DNA from 4 places in the Lysinibacillus sp. JK80 genome. Region 2 is predicted to be linked to each of the others. Evidence: riboswitches for the same ligand, from Rfam matches in the RefSeq annotation. Region 2 holds a riboswitch; each other region holds the start of a gene.

Region 1 (5,073 bases), 2.2 Mb from region 2:
TGATGATTTTTTTTGCACCTAGTTTGACACAACGTTCAATTCCTTCTTCAACTCGTGGATCTGTGACACCCATAAAAGCACTTTCTACGTATTTCACAGGTAGTTTTTCCCATAAAAGTCGCGTGATTTTATAAAAATCACCATTAGCAGATGGATCACTGCCACCTCGTGCAATCAATAAAATCGCTGTGTCTTCCTGCTCTTGTTCTGAATTAAAGCCAATTTCAGCTAGGCGATCTTGTAAAATGGCAAAGATTTCATCATGGATACCAATTGTTTGACCATATGTGAAGGTAATTGTTGGATAATGCTCACGCGCATGCTCTATTTCCGCTGGAATATGCAGTTTTGAATGGCCTGCATGCAGTAAAATGATTGGAATTACATGTACCTCTGTAGCTCCCTTTTTCACACAGTTTGTAATACCTTCTTCGATGTTAGGTGAAGCAAATTCAAGGAAACAAGTTTCCACTAAAAATTGTTCATCAATACGCGGTGTCATTTGTTCGATAAATGTACGAACCTCATCATTTCCTGCTGCTAAACGGCTCCCATGGCCGACAAATAAAATAGCTTTCATCTCTCTACTCCTTACTAGTCGCCGCACGGAGCTGGCTCTACTTTTATTTTGGAAGACATATCTTGATACGTAAAATGCAGTATTTTTTTCACACGTTTAAAATATTTAAATAAGCGTTCATTTGGATGAGCATTTGCTTTATATTCTTCAATAATATCTGTAATGAGTGGAATCAGCTGCTCAGGCTCCAGCCCTTCTACAACAGGCTGTGCTGCGTGTGCTGTACGACCGACTGGTTTTGCTCCAATAAAGACATCAAATTTACTTTTGCGGTAGACGATGCCAATATCATCAAATACAGCCCGATAACAGGCCATCCCACAGCCATTAAAGCCAATATTTAATGTCTTCGGTAAGGACATACCGCCTAGTTTTTCTTGTATTTCCTCTGCATATGGTATTGAATCAGCCTTTTCACCGTAGCAAAAATCACAAGCCTTCAGTGATAACACATCACCAATCGGGGATAATAAAAACCCTACTTCCTGTAATTTCTCTGTGATCTGTTCAGGGGCAGTCGTTGGTATTTTCAAATGAATTTGATGATCTGGTGTGTATTCCATCGTCCCCTCATCCCCAACGACCTCCGCTAACATCATCATTTGCTGGGGAGTAAAAAACTTATTGGCTACACCAGGACTTACTGCTAATTCAAAAATAGATTCTATTTTTTGCTGTACAAGCTTCGGTGTTACTTTGACTGCGCTTGTCCCTTTTACCATTGCAAGTGCCGCTGTAGCCATTTCAAGAGCTGTTTTTTTCGGCTTTGGCGTAGCGGCTATACTGGGTTTATTAAAGCGCCCTGCATTAGGGTCAGCCGTAAAGTCATTTCGCGCTGTTCCCGTCTCTTGGTTCATTGCCCAAGGTTCATTTTCTTCGCGTAAACGTTGATGTGGACGTAATGGCTGTTTCTCTTCACCCAGGGTATATTTACGTTGGTAACCGCGGGGCGTAATCATCTTATTGTCATAGAAAAATGTTGACGAATTCCCGATAATGACAGTTGTCAACATACCAATATCATGTTCTAGCATTTCTGCTAGTGTTGTCATGGTCACTTCTTGACGTTCTCGATAGGCACTTTTCACAAGCCCAACTGGTGTGTCTGGCGAACGATATTCTAAGAGTATTCGTTGAGCCTCGACAATTTGTCTTGTTCGACGTCCACTTTTAGGATTGTATAAAGCAATGACAAAGTCCGCCATTGCAGCTGCCTCGACACGCTTTGCAATTAAATTCCAAGGTGTTAGATGGTCACTCAAACTGATTGTACAAGCATCATGCATAATAGGTGCACCAAGTATGCTAGCGCATGAATTAATCGCAGAAATCCCAGGAACAATTTCAACTTCAATTCCTGTTGCTTCTGTCCAGCCTAGCTCAATTAACACCTCATAGACTAATCCTGCCATGCCATAGACGCCTGCATCACCACTCGAAATTACTGAGACGATGCTCCCTGCTTCGGCTTGACGAACGGCTTCCTGTGCACGCGACACTTCTTCTGTCATGCCTGTACTAACAATCGATTTTGCACTTACTAAATCTTGAATCAGCTCTACATAGGTTTTATAGCCTATAATCATATCACTTTGTTGTAAAGCCTCTACTGCACGTGTCGTAATATGCTTAAAATCTCCAGGTCCAAAGCCTACTACGAAAATTTTTCCTTTTTGCGCCATGTTGTTACCCCTCTTTCACCTTTTCGATCCCTTTAATGGCAGTTGTTTGAGCAGTACGCTGTAATGTACCTTCACGAAGTGTAAAGACATGTTCGTTGTATAAGGATTCATGATGTAAATCTTGTACTAGTGTTCTAGCATGCTCTGTTGATGGCACACGATACCAGTTTCCTTGAGGATAAGCGATTACCACACAAGCATCCTTGCAGCGTCCATTACAGCGCGTTCTTGTCGTATGTATTTCCTGATCGAGTGCTTGCCGTTGTATCTCATCTCGAATGGCTAAGGTAATTTCCTCCCCATCCTTTTTCATGCAGCTACTGCCATTGCAAATAAAGAGATGTGTTTTCATCCCCTCTAAATTCCAAGTTGTCATCTTCTGTCTCCCCTCATTTGCTTTTTGGAAAAAGAAAAACCTTTACTCTATAACGAAGAGTAAAGGTTTTGTAGAAGCCAAATAAAAACGAATAGAATGAAATACAGGTACCCGCTTTCGCTTCAACTTCTCCCTCCGAAAAGTTTGCATGCACAATCAAATAAGCAGGTTTCCTGACTTAAGCTTCATTTTACTGTCGCACCTTCCCAAGTTTGTACCAGTGGCTTTGCGATTTCATCAGCTATTACAGTAGCGGGGGCTGTATTGGATTTTCACCAATTTCCCTATTATCTCGAGCTATTCGAGCACTTATTGACGTTTTATATGAAATTTTTATTAGAATTTTAAATAGAAAACTGTCTTTATCATATCTTATTATTTTAAAATTTCAATATTTCTTTAAAAATTTATGACAAATTTATCAATTTTGAATGGAACTAGGTATGAAATTTATACAATCTATATAATTTGCGCACAAAATTTTATCAGAATATTCACTGTTGACCTTTAATTTAAAAAATTTCATAAAAGGTATAGCATATTTATGGAAATTCATGTTACACTTTGTCGTGAAATCTCACAATTTGAATGTTTTTCGGTGCAAAGTGCTTGTCATTTTGCTTAAAAGGGAAGCCGGTTTGAGCCCGGCGCGGTCCCGCCACTGTAATAGGGAGCTTTATAGAATATGTCACTGTCCAACGGATGGGAAGACCTATAAAGCATTGAACTAGAGCCAGGAGACCTGCCGAAAAATAAGTGATCGTTTCAACCTACGAGGATAGGTGTGCGGCTTAGCAGATGAGACTGTTATTTGCTTTTTTAGCTATGCACTTTTCCACCTAAGGAGAAGTGCTTTTTTTAATTACGCACGCAATATTCTAAAAATCTATTAATTAGTTAGGAGGAAAGCTTTTTGAAATTATCATGGTGGAAACTTAGTTATTTTTTACTGGCCTTTTTAATCGTGCCAAAACGTGCCTTTGCCATGCATATCATGGAAGGTTTTTTACCAATCGAATGGGCTATTTTTTGGTGGGTGATCTCTATCCCATTTATCATTCTAGGATTGCGTTCTATTCGAAAAACCATTGATGAAAATCCTGAAACAAAAATGCTTTTGGGGCTTTCAGGAGCCTTTGCCTTTGTGCTATCCGCCCTAAAAATCCCTTCAGTTACAGGTAGTTGCTCTCACCCAACTGGTGTAGGACTTGGGACAGTACTCTTTGGCCCTCTAGCAATGAGTGTAATTGGAACAATCGTTTTATTATTTCAATCTTTATTATTAGCTCATGGAGGAATTACAACTTTAGGGGCTAATACCTTTTCTATGGCTATTGTTGGTCCTTTTATTGCTTACTTTGTCTTTAAAGGGGCTCAAAAAGTAGGGTTGTCATTTTCACTAGCCATATTCTTTGCAGCTATGCTTGGTGATTTAGGTACATACATTGTGACTTCTGTACAACTTGCACTAGCCTTTCCTTCAGAGGTTGGAGGCTTTATGGCATCCTTTACAAAGTTTGCAAGTATTTTTGCCTTAACTCAAATTCCTTTAGCAGTGAGTGAAGGAATTTTAACGGTCATTGTGATGAATTTCTTGAAAAAATACAATGTTAGCGAATTAAAAACGTTACGTGTTTTCTCAACAAAGGAGGCACATTAACAAATGAAAAAAATTTATTGTTATTAGCAATTGTTGTGTTGTTAGCCATCATTCCCTTATTCATACAAAAAGGTGCTGAATTTGGTGGTGCTGATGGAGAAGCAGAAGCAGCTATTGGTGAAATTAATGCGGAATATGAACCATGGTTTGAAAGTCTATGGGAGCCACCAAGTGGTGAAATCGAAAGCTTATTATTCGTGCTACAGGCAGCTATAGGAGCTGGCTTTATTGGCTACTTCATCGGCTATATGCGTGGCAAACACAAAGAAGGTTAACCATTATGTTACTCATTGATAAGTATGCCTATCTGAATAAGCTAGCGTCCGTTCATCCGCTAGAAAAAATGATATTTTCACTTGGACTACTTCTCATAACGCTCATCATGAGAGATGAACGACTTTCACTCATTACATTTTTTGTAATGAGTGCTTTTATCATTTTAGGTGCAAAAATTCCGCTTGCATACTACGGCAAATTATTATTGCTACCTAGCTTTTTCTTATTAACAAGTCTCGTATCTATTTTACTTTCCTTTACATCATCAACGAATACACTCCCTGCCCATATTTGGTCGTTTACATTTAGGAATTGGACTGTCTTTATTGGGAATGCAAGTGTGTTAGCAGCGCAACAGCTGTTCTTTATTGTCCTTGGTAGCATTAGTTGTTTATACTTTTTAATTCTAACCACTTCCGTACAAGGAATATGTTATGTGCTACGACAATGGCGACTCCCCTCTTTATTAGTGGAGCTCGTCGAACTAATCTATCGTTTT
Region 2 (5,073 bases):
GAAGCTGTGGTAATACAGCCATTTTTTTCGCCAAAGCACGAGCATTATAAGAAAGAATATTTTGTCCATCAATCGAAACGGTTCCAGCAGTAGCTGGTAAAATACCACTCATTACTTTTAATAATGTGGATTTCCCGCTACCATTCGGCCCTAGAATGCCAAGAATTTTTCCTTTTTCAACAGTAAAACTAATGTCCCTGACGATTGGTACATCTTCATAGCCACCTGATAGATGTTCAACAACAATCATGCCCGTACCCCCTTGCTTCTTCGCTGCTTATAAAAAATATAGGAGAAAACAGGTGCTCCAATAAATGCCGTAATAACACCAATTGGTAGCTCTCTTGGCACAATGATTGTTCGTGCTACTAAGTCGCAAATAATGAGTAATGTTGCACCATTGAAAAAAGATAATGGTAATAAGTGGCGATGATCAGAACCCCAAATCATCCTTGTCATATGCGGCACCACTAATCCTACAAAGCCAATTGTGCCAGAAACTGCTACAGCTGCCCCAGTTAGCATGGAGCCCCCTGCTAATATCAAATATTTACTACGCTTTACATTAACACCTAAATGTTTTGCTCGCTCTTCACCATACAATAAGACATTTAATTCTCGTCTTTGTGTCCATAGCATTATTGAACCTACAATCACAAATGGAATGATCATCTGGACATATGGCCAACCACGCATCGAAACAGAACCAAGTAGCCAGCCTATTACCTGACGTAATTCTTCACCAGATAAGGCAATCATTAATGAAATGAGGGAACCTAAAAATGAACTAAAAATAACGCCTGTTAATATCAACGTTTCCATTTTTAATGAGCGGTCTACGAGTCTAGCAAAGCTCATAACAACTACCATCGTGATGATAGCACCAATCATACTGAAGGTTGGCAGCGCATACAAACCGACAACAGGTATAGAAATACTAAAAAAGATCGTTAAAACAGCACCAACAGAAGCCCCTGATGAAACCCCTAGTGTATATGGATCTGCTAATGGATTTTTTAACAAACCTTGGAAAGCTGCTCCAGCAATAGCTAGAGATGCGCCTACTAGTCCCGCTAATAACACACGAGGTAAACGAATTTTCCAAAAGATATTGGCGGCTGTTTCATCAACCGCCTTATTCCACAATACTTCTAATGGAATATGAACCGAGCCTATCGCTACGCCACACCAGATGCTAATAAGAAGAAGCGTACATGTTAGTGTATAGGCTAGTGCTATTTTTTTCACTTAAATACCTCAGGATAGATTGCTTTGGCTAATTCTTCTAGACCTTCTGCTAGACGTGGCCCTTGACGACTTGTTGTACTTTCATCTACCTGCACAATCGCATTATTTTTTACGGCATTAATCGTATCAAAGCCCGCACGTTTTGGTATTTTCGTTAAAATATCTGGTACATAATGGTATGTCACCACGATGACATCTGGATTTTTTGCGATAATTTGTTCTGCATCAATTTTATACCAATTATCACCATCTACAGCTACATTCTTTGCATGGATCATCTCAAGCATCGCGTTCATAAATGTACCATTACCAGCTGTATAAATATCTGGCTCATCTGATGCTTCAACTAACACTTTTTTGGGTTCAACATCCTTGACTTTAGACAAAACATCTTCTACTTTTGCCTTCATATTCGCAACAATTTTTTCTGCCTCTGGTAATTTCCCTGTAGCACGTCCAAGTTGCTCAATTGTTGCATATGTTTCATTAAAGTCTTGTGCATTTCTTACTACAAATACTTTTAAACCTGCTGATTCAAGCTGTGCAATAGCCTCTTCTGAAAGAGACATGCTAGATTCGTGTGAAAAAACGATATCTGGTTTTAAGGCAATAATTTTTTCAATATTGTATTCCATACCGCCAACCTTATCCTTCTCAGTTGCCTCTGGCGGATAATCGTCGTTGTCAGTAACACCAACTATTTCATCATTTAAACCTAATCCAAAAAGGATTTCCGTATTACTCGGAATAAGTGAAACAATTTTCTCAGGAGGTGCTTCAAGTGTAATGTCCTTACCAAGGGCATCTGTTATCGTCATTGGGAATGTCGCTTCATCCACCTGTGCTGTTTCTTGCTGTGTTTGCTGCTCGTTAGATGGCTTGTTATCTTTTGCTTCCTGCCCACAAGCAGCTAGCAAGCCTACTGCTAAAAATGCTGATAATCCTATTTTCCAAAATTTCTTCATGTGAATCCTCCTTCGTTGATCCGTGCGACATTTCGCTTTATTCTACATCAAAATAAAACCCCTCATCTTTGATCGATGAGGGGGCAAAATCGCACCAAAAAAACTGATACAAAATCCACCACCCTATCCTCGTAGGTTGTCATGTCGTTATAAAGGCAGGTCTCCTGGCTAGTGCTACTTGCGATTTTTCAAGCCTTCCCGAAATCTTCAGTGGCATCATTTGAAAAAACTCACACTTACAGTGGCGGGACCGCATCGGAATTACACCGATTTCCCTTTTCACTTTACTTAAGTAAAGAACCTTTATAATATTCAGTTGATTTCATTATACATGAAAATGAAAAAAGTCGCCTCCATTCAAGACGACTCCCCGGCCATTATACAATTTCAGAAAAGTATTGGACTGTTTTCATTTGAGCACCCATTTCTCTTAATGACCATGTCTGTTCTAAATAAACGTCCGCTAGTTTTTCATATTTCCCACCAAATTTATGTGCCCACTCAACCGCTATGACACTTTCATAAAGGTGAGCCATTTTTTCCGCCATACCCTTAGCTTCAAAAGTTTTCGTTGCCTCGTCTAAAGCGCTAAAAATTTGCAGTTTCACAGACATATTCGCCAATTGTTCTTTAACGATTTGTACTAGTGAGCTGTCAGCTAATTTGTCTAATCGTTCCTCCATCTCCTGTACAAAAAGTTCATGAGCATGAAACTTATCTACTAAACGAATGAGTTCTAAGGCCAAAATATTAGCCGTACCCTCCCACACCGTTAACACTTGGGCGTCTCTTAATAAGCGGGGCGTTACAAAGTCTTCTATATAGCCATTACCTCCGTGTAATTCAATTGCCTCACTAGCATAATGAACAGCTTGCTCTGCTGTTTCCTTTTTCATAATGGCAATATATAAACGATTCATAATAAGATCTTGCTGAGTTCCCTGTCCACTTGTCACTTTATCGTATAATTGGATAAGATCAAAAACTGTCGCTACTTCCACGTGCAACTTAGCTGCAAATTTCCCTAAAGTATCCTGAATCATAGGGTACTGTGTTAAGGGCTTGCCAAATGCATGTCGATTGCTTACATAATGTTTTGCCTCTAAGAAGCCGCGACGCATAATACCAATTGAAGCGACTGCATTACAAATTCTAGAGAGATTTAGTGCTTCTAGCATATAATAAATCCCTTTATTTTGCTCCCCTACAACATAGGCAAGTGCACCATCAAATTCTACCTCACCAGAGGGAACTGCCCGAACGCCTAGCTTATCTTTCAGTCGGCGAATACGTAAATGATTTGTTGTTCCATCTTCTTTGCGCCAAGGAACTGCAAACAATGTTAAGCCTTTGGAACCTGCTGGCGCACCTTCTAGTCGTGCTAATACCATCGCTACACCACACATGCCCGCATTGGATGCAAAATATTTTTCACCATATAGACGATAAGCAGTGCCATCCTTTCTCGCCTCCACCACATTTGCACCTACGTCAGAGCCCCCTTGACGTTCTGTTAAAAAGGTCGCACCTTCATATAAATCTGTGTCACCTGTTGCACACACATGTGGTAAAAAACGCTGCTTTACCTCTTCATCTGCATAATGATCTAATAGATAGGCAGTTGCCATTGTCAATGTTACTGGACAATAAAAACCGGGCTCTGCATGTGATAGCAAATAACCTTGTGCAAAGCTATAAACATAATTCCCCTTGTGTCCTAGCTGCGGAATATGCTTGTGTACATAGCCTACAATCCCAGTATTATATGTCTCTTCAATCGTTTTTTTATAGCCATCATTAACCCAAACCTCCGATATCTCTTCCCCATAGGCATCATATCTTTGAAGGCGAGGCTCACCCTGTCGATCTGTATGCTTTGCCCTTGCATCAATATCACCTGCACATAGCTCACCAAAATCTGTTAACTCTCGTTGGGCATAGGATAAAAACTCTTTATCTAACATCATTTCTACTATTTTTTGAAGCGTGTCATCTTCAGTAAAAAAGTTCGTAGTACGCATTGCTTCTTGTTGTAATACTTTCATGCTATCTCACCTCTTGCCCCTTTAAATTTTGTTTTAATATTTTGCCTGATGCATTGCGTGGTAGCGCTTCTACTTTTTCAAAAATACGTGGTATTTTAAACTTTGCAAGATGTTCCTCTAAATAAGCTTTCAAAGCTTCCTCATGGATGTCTTGTTTAGCAGAATACACCGCCTTTACAGTTTCCCCCCATTGCGGATGTGGTACACCAATTACCGCAACCTCGAATATACCTTCAAAGCTCAATAAACAATCTTCAATTTCTTTCGGATAAATGTTGACACCTCCCGAAATAATGACATCCTTTTTACGATCTACGATCCAAATAAAACCATCTTCATCCTTGCGAGCTAGATCTCCTGTTTTTAACCAACCATCAATAAAGGCTTCATTAGTAGCTACTTCATCCTTATAGTAGCCAAGCATGTTGCCCTCACCCAACAAGACAATTTCCCCTACTTCGCCTACATTTACATCTTCTCCACTGTCATTCACAATACGCAACTCTGTACCAAGTGGCGCCCGCTGACCAATACTTCCTGCCTTTGCTTCATGCTCCTTGCCAAATAATAATGAACCACTTGGACCTGCCTCTGTTAATCCATATACACAAGTCAAATTATTTGTGCGGAATGCCTGCTGAATGAACCGAACCTCACTTTGAGATAACGGTGCCCCACCATAGACCCACCATTTCATAGAAGACAAATCTGCCGAATGTAGCCTTGGCAGTTGTGCCGTTAATAAATAAGCAACAGGTGCACCAAAGAAATGTGTTGTTTTCTCCTTTTCAATGGAATCAATGAATAAATCGGGT
Region 3 (5,073 bases), 1.7 Mb from region 2:
TTCTCATTGATGCCAATAAACAAACCTCGGATCATTCTTGCATAATAAATAAGCTGTGTGAAAATGAGCGCTATTAAAACATTTTTTAAGCTAGGACCTAATATACCTAACAGCCCAAATGCAAGTACGAGTGTCGGAAAGGCTAATAAAATATCACATAATCGAATAAAAAGAAAATCAATTAATCCTCTTTTCAACGCTACAAAAGCACCCAGTAGGATAGCTAAAACAATAGCGACTAGCTGAATGATGAGCGCTGAACCTAAAGAATAACGAATACCTAAAAGAAGGCGTGACAAGATACACCTTCCTAAATGATCTGTACCTAATGGATAGTCCCAAGACGGGACTGAAAATTTCTTAGCAATATCGACAGCAAAAGGGTCGTGTGGCATTAAAATTGGCGCCAACAGTCCTAATAAGCCAGTAATGACAAGGAGGAATAGACTGATTAATCCTGTTAAGTTGCCACTTTTTGTTCGTACAAATTTCATTTTTAATCTCTCCTACCCTTCATCATTAGATGAGGGTCCAATAAACGATGCAATATATCTGTACATAAATTGGCAAGCACATAGATAACCGCAATAATTAACACATAGCATTGTACAACTGGATAATCCCTGTTCATAATGGATTCTATTAAGTACCTGCCGAGTCCGGGCCAGCTAAAAACCTGCTCCACAATCACGGCTCCACCTAAAAGATTGCCAAGGGTCATGCCTAGCAAGGAAGTCAAGGGAATAGCAGCATTTCGCAAAACATGACGGATAAGAATCACGGAGCTTTTTAATCCTCTTAGCCGTGCATATTGAACATATTGCTGCTGTAATTCTTCTAGGATGGTTGAACGGATAAGCTGAACGAATAATCCAATTGTTGGTAACGCCAGTGCGAAGGCGGGTAAAACTAAATGAGCAGGTGTGCCCTTCCCGTTTGTCGGAAAGAGTCCTAATTTTAAGCTAAATAAATAGAGTAATAGGAAACCTAACCAAAAGGCTGGAATCGACACACTCAATATGCTAAAGAATCGTATGATTTTATCGATGATGGTGTGCTTATACAATGCGCTTATTACTCCGAATGGAATACTTAGCCCTAAAATGAGGATAAACGCAGCAATAGCTAATTCAATGGTTGCGGGTAATTTCACGAATAGTTCATGTGCCACAGGTAATTTACTAACAAAAGATGTTCCAAAATCTAGCTGGATTACGCCCTTTCCCCATAGCAAATATTGAAGAAAAAACGACTTGTCTGTTCCCAGTTCCTCACGTAATGCCTGAATGGCTTCCTCTGTTGGCGCAACCCTTGCCAAACGTAGTATGACTTCAGCAGGCTCTACAGGAACAAAACGAATAAATACAAAGGTTAGGATGGAAACGCCTAATAAGACAAAGGGCAATGTTAAAATTCTTTTTAAACAAAAGATCCATGTTGATTCATACATGCTGTCACTTCCTACTCAATCCTATGATAAAGAGAGAGCTGTCTCTGCTAGACACACTCTCTCCTCCACTTTTATTTTTCTTTAGCCATTTGTGCATAAGGTATATCATATTCAGATGCACGTGGTGCAAAATCCTTTAGAGATGGTTGATAAATCACATTATTTGTTTCGTAAGAAATAGGGTAAAAGAGTGCCTGGTCATGAAACATCGTTAAAATATTCGTGTAAAGCTGCACGCGTTCCTGTTCATCTGTTCCTACTAATAATTGGTGAATTTTCGTATCGATTTCTTTGGCGTTTGCTAGGCCTAATTTCGCCTCGTACACACCACTAGCATTTGGTGTAGCTGATTCATTTGCAAAGCTATGTGGATCTGTAGGTGGTCCATTGGTACGCCAGAAATTAATATCCACCTGGTCATCCATCAATTTTTGAAGACCGACCATTACATCTGCCCCTTCTAAATTCAACTGAACGCCAATTTTTGCGAGTTCACCTTGCATTAATTCTGCCATTGGTTTTTGAATCGCATCGGATGCAATGTAAATCAAATCTAAAGACAACAGCTGTCCGTTTTTTGAACGAATTTTTTCACCCTTAGGTAATAACCACCCTGCCTCATCTAGCAATTGTTGGGCTTTTTCTGGATTGTATACAATAGGTGCTAAATCTATATTGGCATAAGGAATCGCATCCCAGAACAATGTGTTCGCTACTTTTTCCGTACCATGTGTAATACTGTCGACCATTTGTTCCTTATTAATAGCATATTGAATGGCTTGACGTACCTTTAGCTCAGATAATGGACCAGATTGTGTATTGAATAGCAGTGCTTTCGTAGATAAAGGCTCAGAGGTAGCAGTTTTGTATTTGCCACTGTCTTTTAAATACGTATAGTTATCTAAACTAATAATGCCACGCCCATAAATTAAATCTAATTCTTCGTTTTCAAATGCTAATGAAATAGATTCTGAGTCAGGAATAATTTTTACTTTTATTTGTTCAACTAGTGGTTTTTCTCCCCAATAGTTTTCATTGCGACTAAATAATGCATATTCGTCCTTTTTGTATTCAGTTAATACCCAAGGGCCTGTTCCAATCGGTGCTTTGATAGAATCTTGCGTCATATCATCCTTTGGGAATCCGTTATCCCCTAAAAAACGGAAAGGTCTGACGAAGGCAAGTTCGTTTAAGACTGGATAATAAGGCTCATCCAATTGCAGACGAATTGTAAAATCATCTACTTTTACAACCTCTTTCATGTGGTTAACCATGCCCATCCAAGAATGCATGTCTCGATTCGCTAAAACGGCGTCAAAGTTACGAATGACATTATCTGCATTAAATGCAGTGCCGTCTGAATATTTCACGTCTTTTCTTAGATGGAAAGTATACGAAGTTTTATCCTCAGAGATGTCCCAGCTTTCGGCGAGCTTAGGCGTAACAGTACCATCATCATTGTATTCCACCAAGGATTCATAAACCATTGCTTGGGCAGTCATTTGATTCGGTAAATATGTATGAGGATTCAATGGACCGACATCTAATGGCCAGCCAATCGTTATTATTTTTTCATCTGTTTGGTTTGCTGAGGTCTTTTCCTTTTCTTCATCCGTGCCTGTACAGCCAGCAAGTAAACTGAACGTCAGGACAAGCAGGAAAGGAAGTAAATACTTTGTCAATCTCATTTTCTGTCTCCTATCTCTATTCGTAGTACAAATACATCTACTTGTTGAAGAAGAGAAGGCATAAAAAAACCTTATTCTAAAAAAGAATAAGGACAGAAAAACCCACGATGAGCAAGTCTCCATCCATCTCCCTATCTTTCGTAGATCATCAATGAATCTTCTTACAAGCAGGCATTCTGGCTCATGAATCATCATTTTGTTTCACCTTCCCAAGTACTCACTCAGTGGTATTTGAAACAAAACTCCTCATTTACAGCTGCGGGACAGCATGGGATTTTCACCCATTTTCCTTTTAATTGAATGAAAGACGATTTCACTCAAACTTGTAATGATTGCTATGAAATTAGTAATAAACATAACATGCTCGCATGTTCACGTCAATTTTACTTTCTGAAGATAATATATATATCGACGTAACATATAAAGACTAGGGATTTACCCTAGTCTTCGTTATTGGAGAGTAGATGTGGTAGATTAAAAATCATTTCGTTAGCTTGATGTAGATTGCTGTACAGCTTGACGCAACGTTTTAGTAGCAGCAACCATATTCGCTAAAGCTGCAACGGTTTCATCTTCTTTTCTCGTTTTTAAGCCACAATCTGGATTCACCCAGAATTGATAACGGTCCAGCACCTGTAGACTATCTTTCATAATAGCGAGCATTTCATCCTCGCTTGGTACACGAGGGCTATGAATATCATAGACGCCTAAGCCAATTCCTTTTTTATAGGGCTGTGCTTGTAGTGAGGTAATAAGTTCCCCATGACTTCGTGATGTTTCTATGGAAATCACATCTGCATCTAGTGCGCTAATTGGTTCGATGAAATCATTAAACTCGCAGTAACACATATGTGTATGGATTTGTGTTTCATCTTTGACACTAGATGTCGCAAGCTTAAAGGAATTGACAGCCCACTCTAAGTAAGCCCCCCATTCCTCCTTTCTAAGCGGTAAACCTTCTCTTAACGCTGGCTCGTCCACTTGAATAATTGATATACCTGCGTTTTCTAGTGCTTCCACCTCTTTACGGAGTGCTAATGCAATTTGATAAGCGACATCTTTACGGGACAAATCATCTCGCACAAAGGACCAATTTAATATTGTTACTGGCCCTGTCAGCATGCCTTTTACAAATCGCTTCGTTAGGCTTTGGGCATAGGCGGATTCTTTTACGGTAATTGGTGAAGCCCATGCAACATCTCCATAAATGATCGGAGGCTTCACACAGCGTGATCCATATGAAACAACCCACGCTTTCTCTGTAAAGGCAAAGCCAGTCAGCTTTTCACCGAAATATTCGACCATATCTGTACGCTCAAATTCACCATGAACAAGTACATCGATATCTAATTCCTCTTGTATGGAGATCCAGCGCTTTGTTTCGTCTTCTAAAAATGTTTCATAGGCTTCATTCGATAATTGTTTCTTTCGCCACGCATTACGATTTCTTTTCACTTCATCTGATTGCGGGAAGCTACCGATTGTAGTTGTTGGAAACAGCGGTAATCCTAAGGCTTGTTGTTGGATCGTTTGTCGCTTCGTAAAATTACTGTGTCGTTCAAAATCTTGCTTTGTCACAGTTTGAACGGCTTGATGAATTAACTTATTTTGGCGGATTGGATGATTTTTTAGAGCCTCAATCGCCTTCATACTTTCTGAAAAATTATGTTGTAAGGAACCATCTTTATCTCGTCTATATTTAGTCAGCCCCGTGATTTCTACGATTTTCTCATCTGCGAAGGCCAGAGACTGCTTTAAAACAGGGTCAAGTTCATTTTCAAGAGAGGTTGTGATTGGAACGTGCTGTAGGTTACTTGATGGTTGAATCCATAGTTCAGCCGCATGACTTAGCTGTTCAATGGCTTGAATCGTCGCATTGACCTCCGCCAGGTTTGAACGCCAAATATCACGGCCATTCACTACCCCTATTCCTAA
Region 4 (5,073 bases), 1.7 Mb from region 2:
CTGCTACCCCATGGATAGATTCATCGCGCAAGATGAGTGAAATAATCTCGGCACTGTTTCGTAGGAAGCCTTGTCCTCCTAAGTATAGTGGATAGAAAAAGCCAGAATAAAACAGGAAAGATTCAAGCATAACGGATGAAAACATCGCTTTCCATAAGCTCTCTGGATTGCCTTCTTCAATACTATTATAAATGTCTGCTATTTTATTGGCTTTATACTGTAGAAATTCATTTTTCTTGACCCATTCAAATAGCTCGTCGATTTCTTCGTTTGTACAAAGCGTTGTGAAAATATAAGAATAGGACTTGGCATGTATCGCCTCGAATGCATCAAAAACGGTTAGGACAGCCTTTTCCTGTAAATCGTCTGTATAAGCAGCAACACGATTCATTCCGATATTTGTTTGTACAGTATCCAGTAAGGTTAATCCTGCAAATACTTTTTTATATGTGTCCTGATGCTCAAAGCTTTTCCATTGTTTAATATCTTTACTGACCGCAATTTCTTCTGGAAACCAAATTTGCTTCCATTGCTGGTCCCAAAATATTTGGGCAAGCTCACTTGTTGCCTTATTCCAATTGACTGCCTCATAAATTATATTTGACATGCTACACACTCCTCTAAGCTTTGTAATCGTTGACGAACATAGTAAACAGACTTAATGCCTTTTATCCACGCATAAATGTATACTTTAGCCAATTGTTCGGTTGTCCAATTGTCCGTTACATAAAGCGTCATGGAAATACCTTGGTCAACGTGCTTTTGAGAAGCTGCATATAAATCAATTAAATCATACGGATTTACATCATACGCCTCCACATATAAATGACTATTGTCATTTGTTAAATGAGGCATTGGATAAATGGTTCTACTATCGGCGTAATCACGAACCTCTACGCGCTCTGTACATGGTGCGATTGAAGCCGTACAGCTACGAATATATGAAATACTACCAGTTGGTGCAATAGCCAAACGATAGGAATGGAATAGACCGTACTGCATTACATCCTGCTTTAACGTTTCCCACATCTTGTTTGTGATGATTGGAATATTGCCAAGCGCCTTCAACACAGCAGGCGATAGTTCTTCTTCAGTTTTATTGATATATTGGTCAAAATAGCTACCTGATGCATAATCACTGTCCTCAAATCGGTAGAAGGTTGCAGCTTTTTCTTTCGCCATTTCCATCGAAGATTTCAGAGAATAATAGTTCATCGCTTCCATAAAGTGATCCATGAAATCAATGGAATCTTTTGAGCCGTACAGGATGCCTTCTGTCACGAGATGCCCATGGAGGTTCATACAGCCAAGCCCTACAGAATGCATTAATTGATTGGCTTTTGCAACAGACGGAACATTCTTAATATGCGTCATTTGCGATACATTCGTTAATAGGTGCATGGCTGTATCGACTAATGCGCCGAAATCCTTGACTTTACTTGCTGCATGGATATCGATGGAACCTAAGTTACACGATACATCTAATCCATAGTCATTTGGTTGATCCTGGTCCGTAATGATACTTGTCTCTTGTACTTGTAAGATTTCTGTACATAAATTGGACATTTTGACACGTCCAATATTTTTTAAAGGATGTACCTTATTGACATTATCATCAAAGATTTCAAACGGATAGCCTGATTCAAATTGTGCTTTTTTCACCTCTGTGTAAAGCTTTCGTGCATTTAAACGTTTAATTTTACGAATTTTAGGGTTATCAAGTAGCTCGTAGTACATGTCTGAAATAGAAATTTCAGACATACGTTTACCATATTCTTTAAAAATATCATATGGGCTAAACAACACAATATCCTTATCACGTTTCATCAGTTCGAAGAAAATACTAGGTATAATAATCCCTGTTGAAAGGGTTGCGAGGCGAATTTTATCATCAGCATTTGGTTTTTTTGATGAAATGAAATTTTCTATGTCTGCATGGAAAATATTTAGATAGACAACACCTGAGCCATTTCGTTGCCCTAGCTGATTAGAATAACTGAAAGAATTTTCTAACAGTTTCGCTACTGGGATGACACCACTTGCACGATTTAATATCTCTTTAATTGGATCACCTAATGGACGTAAATCAGTTAAGTTGACCCCAACTCCACCACCAAGGCGTGATAGCTCTAAACAATAGCCAATATTTTCAGCAATACTATTCATGGAGTCATCCATTGATAATTTAAAGCAGCTGACTAATTCACCACGTGCTTTCTTACCACTATTTAAAGCAGTTGGTGTTGCAGGCTGATAGGCTTCCATCATTGCTTCGACAGAGCGTTCTGCTAGAGCCGTGTTGCCTTGAGCTAAATACAAAGCAATAATGACAATACGATCCTCATACTTTTCTAAGATTTCTTCCCCATCACGACTTTTCATAGCATAGCTATCGTAAAATTTGCTTGCGCTCATAAAGGATGGAAAGCGGAAATTATAATCATAGGCTTTCTTGTACAGCTTCTTAATAAATTCCATTTCGTACATGTCGATAAATGCTTTCTCATAGTAGCCCTCATCAACTAAATAGCGTATTTTTTCCTCAATATCTATAAAATAACGCAAACGTACGTTAACATACTCTAAAAAGTAGCGGCGCGTAGCTTCGCGGTCCTTTTCTAACTCAAGTAATCCAGTTGTACTATAACGATTCAGTACGTCATTATTAAGCTTTAAATAGGTTTTCATCTCATTACCCTCGTTTCATAAAACGTTTGTATTGCTTCGTAATCCGTTTGATTACCTCGTAAATCTAATTTCCTTACTAAGGGTACATGATAGGTAGCAGCGATTTTCTCACCAGCAGCGCCAAATACATGATGACCGAAGTTACTATTACCACTGGCAACTACTCCTTTACAAAAATCCCTGTTTTTTTCTAAGAAACGTTGTACCTTTGCTGGAATGTCACCTAAACCATCTGTGTAGGTAATTAAGAGATATGGCTTGTTCAATCGCAATTCTTCCGAGAGCTCGATACATTCTGCCTTTAATTTGGATACAACATTTCGGACATTACCTGTACGACTCGCGTAAACAATCATAGGGCAATCAACTCAATTTGAGAAACAATTTCCTGAACATCTCCTATGAAAGTTTCATTCATCTCTAAAACAGGCACACTTAAAAAACCTGCGTCAATAATCGTTTGCTTTGCTTGTTCATCGTGATCGATGTTAACAATTTCAGCTTCAAGTCCTGCACGTTGTAGTTCAGATTTTACCCATAGGCATTTTGGACAAATTGTTTTCGTATAAAGTTTCATAGAAATCCCTCTTTTCATAAAATAAAAAAGCCTATCTCCTCTAAAGAGATAGGCTAAATGGAAACGTTAACATACCAAAAATACTGACGTTCCCATCTCTTAATCCCCGAAGAAATGATAAATTTGTTTTATAAAGGCAGGTCTCCTGGCTTTGCTTCATTCTCTGATTCCCTTCCCATGCAAATGCACAGTGGTTGCAATCATCGTCAGCTTCACAGTTGCGGGGACAGCGTCGGAATTGTACCGAACTTCCCTTTTAAACTACATGTAGTAGTACCTTTGTAAAACGAACACAATATATAGTTGTTGTTCAATAGTTTTAAGTGTACCATCCTTCAAATGAAAAGTAAATCAAGATTCTAAACTTCTTTATTTTTGGATTATTCAGTATTTTTAATTATGTAGTTCCAAATAGATTACCACTAATCACTTATACCCAAATCAAAAATCTATTTTTAACGATGTACGTGATTTTCTATTAAAATGGATCTAGAATTCTAATTTGAGTTTAAAGAAATCTTCTATTTTATGTACCATTGAAAAATAGTTGTCTCTATCGTAAGTCCTGAAATAATGATCATCTCTTACCCATTTCAAATGATGCTCATTACATTAATAAAGAGCATGCTTTTATCATAACATGCTCTTACCATTCTATCATTGGGATTATAGTCTAACCTTAACCTCAGTCCCGTCCTGAGCTTTGACATCGACTAGCACAAGTCCTTTATAATTTTGTAGTTCCTTGATAATCGGCTTTAACATTTCTTTGTCGATGAGGGGAAAGGTAAAGTCTATTTTCTTTTTATCGAAGTATGCCTTTGTCCACTTATTGGCTTGTTGCTGAATCCATTTAGAAGTTAAAATGGAGAGGACAATGGTTAGCACAGTATAGGGAACAGGGACGGTAAAGCGAACGTCTTTTGCTTTCACTTTTACATGCATCATTCGTCGCCTCTACTCAATGAAGACTGCAACGGAATCTCCGTTTGCTGATTTTATATCTACAATTTGTCCATCTAGTTCATTTTCAATTGCTTCAAGAAGAAGATTGATGTCGATATCTTTTACGTATTTTTCAGATTGCGGAATACTTGCAGCGATGCTGTGTCCTGCCATCAATACGGCTTTGACAAGTTTAATTGGTAAATTTACCGTGACATTATCATTTTCGGTGGATACAACACGGACCTTTAACGTTTTATCTAAATACTTTGTTTTTTCCACAAATTTATTCTCTGATTCTTCTTTCTGTTGTAGCACTTGAATCAGCTCTGATCCTTTATCCGCATCAATTTTGCCCTCTTGAATCATCGTTAACACTTTTGTAATTTCCTCTTTCATGGTCGTTCCTCCCTATTCGTCTTTTAAGAGCTTTATGGCTTCATCTGTTGTGATTTCGCCATTTTCAAGCATGCTTACAATTTTTTTCTCATCTACTTCATTTTTCTTCTTTTGAGCATAGCCAAGGGATGAAATAATATCATTTAGCTTGCCTCGAACTGTTGGATACGAAACCCCCAGTTCCTTTTCAACCTCTTTAATATTTCCTCGGCAGGTTAAAAATACTTCCACAAAATGAAGCTGATCCTGTGATAAGGATGCTAGCTTCGACAATTCAAACTCATTTTCAATGGTCGTGTGACAATGAGAACACTGTAACTTCGTAATTTTTAATGTTTTACTGCAGACAGGACAATTTGTGATTACTTGATAAGCCATAGTGAACTCCTTCCTTTAAGTTAAGCTGATTATATAATAAAGAAATTAAAGATGTAAATAATAATATTAATAATTTTAATTAAAAA

What was found. A riboswitch is a leader RNA that binds a small molecule or an ion and turns the genes downstream of it on or off. The one in region 2 is predicted to bind cobalamin.
Region 1: another riboswitch for cobalamin. It lies ahead of HXV90_RS01710 ((2Fe-2S) ferredoxin domain-containing protein); the one in region 2 lies ahead of HXV90_RS12785 (ABC transporter substrate-binding protein).
Region 3: another riboswitch for cobalamin. It lies ahead of nikA (nickel ABC transporter substrate-binding protein); the one in region 2 lies ahead of HXV90_RS12785 (ABC transporter substrate-binding protein).
Region 4: another riboswitch for cobalamin. It lies ahead of HXV90_RS04160 (glutaredoxin family protein); the one in region 2 lies ahead of HXV90_RS12785 (ABC transporter substrate-binding protein).

Annotation. Positions count from the first base shown of each region.
Region 1 covers NZ_CP058997.1:334,401-339,473, reverse strand. Annotated here, with positions in the region: gene HXV90_RS01720 (sirohydrochlorin chelatase) at 1-580, opposite strand, end outside; gene cobJ (precorrin-3B C(17)-methyltransferase) at 595-2,262, opposite strand; gene HXV90_RS01710 ((2Fe-2S) ferredoxin domain-containing protein) at 2,267-2,638, opposite strand; cobalamin riboswitch at 2,785-2,966, opposite strand; cobalamin riboswitch at 3,218-3,402, shown strand; gene HXV90_RS01705 (energy-coupling factor ABC transporter permease) at 3,552-4,298, shown strand; gene HXV90_RS01700 (energy-coupling factor ABC transporter substrate-binding protein) at 4,316-4,573, shown strand; gene cbiQ (cobalt ECF transporter T component CbiQ) at 4,579-5,073, shown strand, end outside.
Region 2 covers NZ_CP058997.1:2,499,605-2,504,677, forward strand. Annotated here, with positions in the region: gene HXV90_RS12775 (adenosylcobinamide amidohydrolase) at 1-250, opposite strand, end outside; gene HXV90_RS12780 (FecCD family ABC transporter permease) at 247-1,248, opposite strand; gene HXV90_RS12785 (ABC transporter substrate-binding protein) at 1,245-2,213, opposite strand; cobalamin riboswitch at 2,351-2,533, opposite strand; gene HXV90_RS12790 (acyl-CoA dehydrogenase family protein) at 2,591-4,258, opposite strand; gene HXV90_RS12795 (class I adenylate-forming enzyme family protein) at 4,260-5,073, opposite strand, start outside.
Region 3 covers NZ_CP058997.1:794,515-799,587, forward strand. Annotated here, with positions in the region: gene HXV90_RS04190 (ABC transporter permease subunit) at 1-494, opposite strand, end outside; gene nikB (nickel ABC transporter permease) at 497-1,450, opposite strand; gene nikA (nickel ABC transporter substrate-binding protein) at 1,522-3,138, opposite strand; cobalamin riboswitch at 3,288-3,480, opposite strand; gene metE (5-methyltetrahydropteroyltriglutamate--homocysteine S-methyltransferase) at 3,628-5,073, opposite strand, start outside.
Region 4 covers NZ_CP058997.1:787,422-792,494, forward strand. Annotated here, with positions in the region: gene nrdF (class 1b ribonucleoside-diphosphate reductase subunit beta) at 1-607, opposite strand, end outside; gene nrdE (class 1b ribonucleoside-diphosphate reductase subunit alpha) at 595-2,688, opposite strand; gene nrdI (class Ib ribonucleoside-diphosphate reductase assembly flavoprotein NrdI) at 2,685-3,044, opposite strand; gene HXV90_RS04160 (glutaredoxin family protein) at 3,041-3,265, opposite strand; cobalamin riboswitch at 3,384-3,561, opposite strand; gene HXV90_RS04165 (hypothetical protein) at 3,932-4,213, opposite strand; gene HXV90_RS04170 (SHOCT-like domain-containing protein) at 4,223-4,609, opposite strand; gene HXV90_RS04175 (DUF2089 domain-containing protein) at 4,622-4,987, opposite strand.